DNA from 2 places in the Tardiphaga alba genome. Region 2 is predicted to be linked to the other one. Evidence: predicted binding sites of a transcription regulator. Region 2 holds the regulator's gene; the other holds the start of a gene.

Region 1 (2,200 bases), 2.2 Mb from region 2:
TTGCTGCCTGAACAGTGCATCGAGCGCCGCATTGCCTTCCAGCACGTCGGCGGCGCTGAGCAGGAGGCGTGAGGTGATCGGGTCGGGATGCGCCGTGCGTTCGATAATGTTGGCGGGTGCGCTCGCGTCGGCTTCGTCCGCAATCCGTTTCAGCGTTCGCTCCGGGAGACTCAGAAGAACGAATTCGACAGAGCCGGAAATATCCCATCGCGCGCTTGATCCGGCGGGAATGATCGTGACCGCGCCTGAACGTGCGGTTCCGATCGCAATCGACTGGCCGGAGCGCCGCTCCAGACGCTGCATCGATCCGCTATGCGCCATGATAACATGATCGGCCATGGCGCCGACCACGTCGTGCAAGGAGCCGTGTTTCCAGTGGGCGATGGTGCCGTCGGCCCCGCTTGCAGCCACGCGCAGCGGCGCTGTCTTCGACACCCGTGCCAGCTCTTCGCCTGCAGGGCGTCGCCCGGTCTGTGGCGCGTCGTCGGTCATATCGGATGCGCCTTTCGGAACCTGCAAGGACGTACAAGGCTTGCCCATGACGTTTCCTTCGATTGGTGGTGGTCGTCGCTCCTGTGAGCGCGCTCAGCATGCGCGCGTGCCGGCCGCAAAGCCTTGGAGGGCTCTTGCGGCGGGGTTGGATTTCCCTTGGCTTCCGGTGCAATCGGGGCGTGAATGTGCGGTTTCTGCTCGGGAGGCGCAGTGCCGACTTACGCACACACCACCGCCAACATCTTGCGCCGACTGATAAAAAATCATCGCGCACAATTCGGTGGATGACGCGGCGAGGGGCCACCGGTGATTGCTCCGGCTCCCCGGACATGCTTTATGACGGTTTCGTGACAATGGGCCGCCCGGCGGCTCCGTCACGTTGTCTGTCCTGTTGCCTGGGTGCCCCGCATGATGCGCTTGTTCCGATCCTTTCTGCCGCGGGAGGAGCGGTTTTTCGACCTGTTCGCCCAGCATTCGCGTGCAGTGAGCGAGGGCGCAAAGGCGCTGGCGGGGATGCTGGAAGGCGGCGAGGAAACGCCGGTCTATTGCCAGCGCGTCAACCAGTTCGAGAACGACGCCGACAACATCACGCGTGAAGTGCTGACCGCCGTCCGCCGCTCGTTCATCACCCCGTTCGACCGCATCGACATCAAGAACCTGATCGGCGCGATGGATGATTCCATCGACCAGATGCAGCAGACCGCCAAGGCCGTGATGCTGTTCGAGGTGCGCCAGTTCGAGCCGCCGATGCGCGAGATCGGCACGATCCTGGTGCAATGCGCCGACCTGATCGGCCAGGCCGTGCCGCTGATGGACAAGATCGGCGACAATGTCGGTCTGCTCACCGCGCTCACCGAGGAGATAGGCAAGCTCGAAGGGCGCGTCGATGACCTGCATGACATCGGGCTGAAGGAGCTGTTTCTTAAGCATCGCGACGCCAACACGATGGACTTCGTGGTCGGTGCCGAAATCTACAAGCATCTCGAAAAGATCGCGGATCGCTTTGACGACGTTGCGAACGAGATCAGCAGCATCGTCATCGAGCAAGTGTAAGGGCAGGGCCAGTGGACGCCTCGCTCGCTCTCCCCGTGCTGGTCGGCCTGATCGCCGTCGCACTGCTGTTCGATTTCCTCAACGGGTTGCACGATGCCGCGAATTCCATCGCGACCATCGTTTCGACCCGCGTGCTCCGCCCACAATATGCGGTGTTCTGGGCGGCGTTCTTCAATTTCATCGCCTTCATGGTGTTCGGCCTGCATGTGGCCAACACCATCGGCACCGGGATCATCGATCCCTCAATCATCGATCCCGCAGTGATCTTTGCGGCGCTGATGGGCGCCATCGTGTGGAATCTGATCACCTGGGCGCTCGGCATTCCCTCGTCGTCGTCGCATGCGCTGATCGGCGGTTTGCTCGGGGCAGGTCTTGCGAAAGCCGGGCTCTCTGCCGCTGTGTGGAGCGGGCTGCTCAAGGCGCTGCTGGCCATCGTGCTGTCACCGCTGGTGGGCTTCCTGCTGGCGCTGGTGCTGGTGGCGATCGTGTCCTGGGCCTCGGTGCGCTCTACGCCCTTTGCCGTCGATCGTGCCTTCCGCGTGCTGCAATTCGTCTCGGCCTCGCTCTATTCGCTCGGCCATGGTGGCAATGACGCGCAGAAGACCATGGGCATCATCGCTGTGCTGCTTTATTCGCAGGGCTATCTCGGCAGCGA
Region 2 (2,200 bases):
GCGACGTCGCCCTCGGCGCACGCGTGGTGGCCACTGACGCTGAAATCGATCACCTGCAACGGGCGATCGAAGAACGCGCCGTCCTGACGATCGCCAAGCGTCAGCCGATGGCCGTCGATCTGCGCGAAATCGTTGGTGCGCTCCGCGTTGCCACCGATCTCGAACGTATCGGCGATCTCTCCAAGAATATCGGCAAGCGCGTCAATGCGCTGGACAGCGATTTCCACCCGCTGAAGCTGATCCGCGGTCTCGAACACATGACTGATCTGGTCAACACCCAGGTCAAGGCTGTGCTCGATGCCTATGCCGCCCACGACCTGCCGGCAGCGATGACGGTCTGGAAGGGCGACGAAGAGATCGACGCGATCTGCACCTCGCTGTTCCGCGAACTTTTGACCTATATGATGGAAGATCCGCGTAACATCTCGTTCTGTATCCATCTGATGTTCTGCGCCAAGAACATCGAGCGGATCGGCGATCACGCGACCAATATCGCCGAGACCGTGTTCTACATGATCGAAGGTCAGCAGATGGTCGACAAGCGCCCGAAGGGCGACATGACCAACTTCGCGACTCCGGTGAGCTAAGGCTTCTCGCGGCGAGCCGAGCTCGCCGCGACTTGCTCGCCTTTGCCGCACGACAGATAGGAAACTAGCCATATGAACGCGCGCATTCTGGTAGTGGAAGACGAGGAAGCTCTGACCACGCTGCTGCGCTACAATCTCGACGCCGAAGGTTACGACGTCGAGACGGTTGCCCGCGGCGACGATGCCGACACCCGCTTGAAAGAGCGCGTGCCGGACCTCGTGGTCCTCGACTGGATGTTGCCCGGCCTGTCCGGCATCGAACTGTGCCGTCGCCTGCGGGCCCGGCCGGAAACCAAGGCATTGCCGATCATCATGCTCACCGCCCGCGGTGAGGAAAGCGAGCGCGTTCGTGGCCTTGCGACCGGCGCTGACGATTACATCGTCAAGCCGTTCTCGGTGCCTGAGCTGCTCGCCCGCGTGAAGGGTCTCCTGCGTCGCGCGGCGCCGGAGCGTCTCGCCACCGTGCTGGCTTTCGGCGATATCGAGCTGGATCGCGACAAGCGCCGTGTGGTGCGCGCCGCCCGTCCGATCGATCTCGGCCCGACCGAATACCGGTTGCTCGAATTCTTCCTCGAGCATCCCGGCCGCGTGTTCAGCCGCGAGCAACTGCTCGACAGCGTCTGGGGCCGCGACATCTATATCGACGAGCGCACCGTTGACGTGCACATCGGTCGTCTCCGCAAGCTGCTCAATCCGGCCGGCGAACCCGACCCGATCCGCACCGTGCGCGGCGCTGGCTACGCGCTCGATGATCGCTTCGACAAGGCGGCGGAGTAAGGCGCCGCTGGCATTGTTAGACACCGTCATGGCCGGGCTTGTCCCGGCCATCTACGTCTTTGCCTTGGTCGAGGCGTGGATACCCGGCATACGCCGGGCATGACGGCGGTAAATCAGGCGTTTCTCAACGATCTAAAAACAAAAATGCCCGGCTCATCGCCGGGCATTTTTTGTTTGTGCTGTTTGCTGCAATCAGCGCACCGGCTTCGGTGCTGCGCGACGGCGGTCGCTCGCCGGCTGGTAGGCGATGCGCGAATGGTGCGCGCAATAGGGTGCGCCGGCCACGGACTTGCCGCCGCAGAAGTAGAAGTCGGCGCTGGCGGGATCGCCCACCGGCCAATGACAGGTGGCGTCGTTGAGCTCGACCAGCTGCAGGCGCTGGCTGATCGGGATGACGTTATCGACCGAGATCGGGTCCGGCTCCATCTCGACTTCGTAATTGTGCGCGAGAGCGGTATTGCCGCGGGCGATCGGGCGCGGCATCCGCACCATCTGCTGGGCGGGACGTGGCTTGCGCGGCCGCGGGGCAGCAGACGAGGGGCTCTTCGCGCGGCCCGACAGGCCCAGGCGATGGACTTTACCGATGACGGCGTTGCGGGTGACGTTACCGAGTTCCGCGGCGATCTGGCTCGCGGAAAGGCCGCCTTCCCAGAGTTTCTTCAATTGTTCGACGCGATCGTCGGTCCATGTGATTACCGTCATCGCATAATCCCTTCGTAGGCGCAGAACCAAAACGGGCCGCCGCGCTGCGATCTGAAACCTCAAAAACCTCGTGGTCAGAATCCCTTAGCGCTCACCGGGCGCGCTATCGCGTCCGGCCTTACGCCGCACTTATG

Evidence for each region. Region 2 encodes PhoB, which activates phosphate uptake and scavenging genes when phosphate is short. Its sites were predicted from a motif close to TGTCATNNANCTGTCAT; they were not measured.
Region 1: a site for PhoB is predicted at 829-845, ahead of RPMA_RS13150 (DUF47 domain-containing protein). Genes of this name have one in related genera too.

What each region holds. Positions count from the first base shown of each region.
Region 1 is NZ_CP036498.1:2,768,912-2,771,111, forward strand. It holds gene RPMA_RS13145 (helix-turn-helix transcriptional regulator) at 1-492, opposite strand, end outside; gene RPMA_RS13150 (DUF47 domain-containing protein) at 901-1,545, shown strand; gene RPMA_RS13155 (inorganic phosphate transporter) at 1,557-2,200, shown strand, end outside.
Region 2 is NZ_CP036498.1:602,560-604,759, forward strand. It holds gene phoU (phosphate signaling complex protein PhoU) at 1-587, shown strand, start outside; gene phoB (phosphate regulon transcriptional regulator PhoB) at 660-1,364, shown strand; gene RPMA_RS02860 (GcrA family cell cycle regulator) at 1,557-2,066, opposite strand.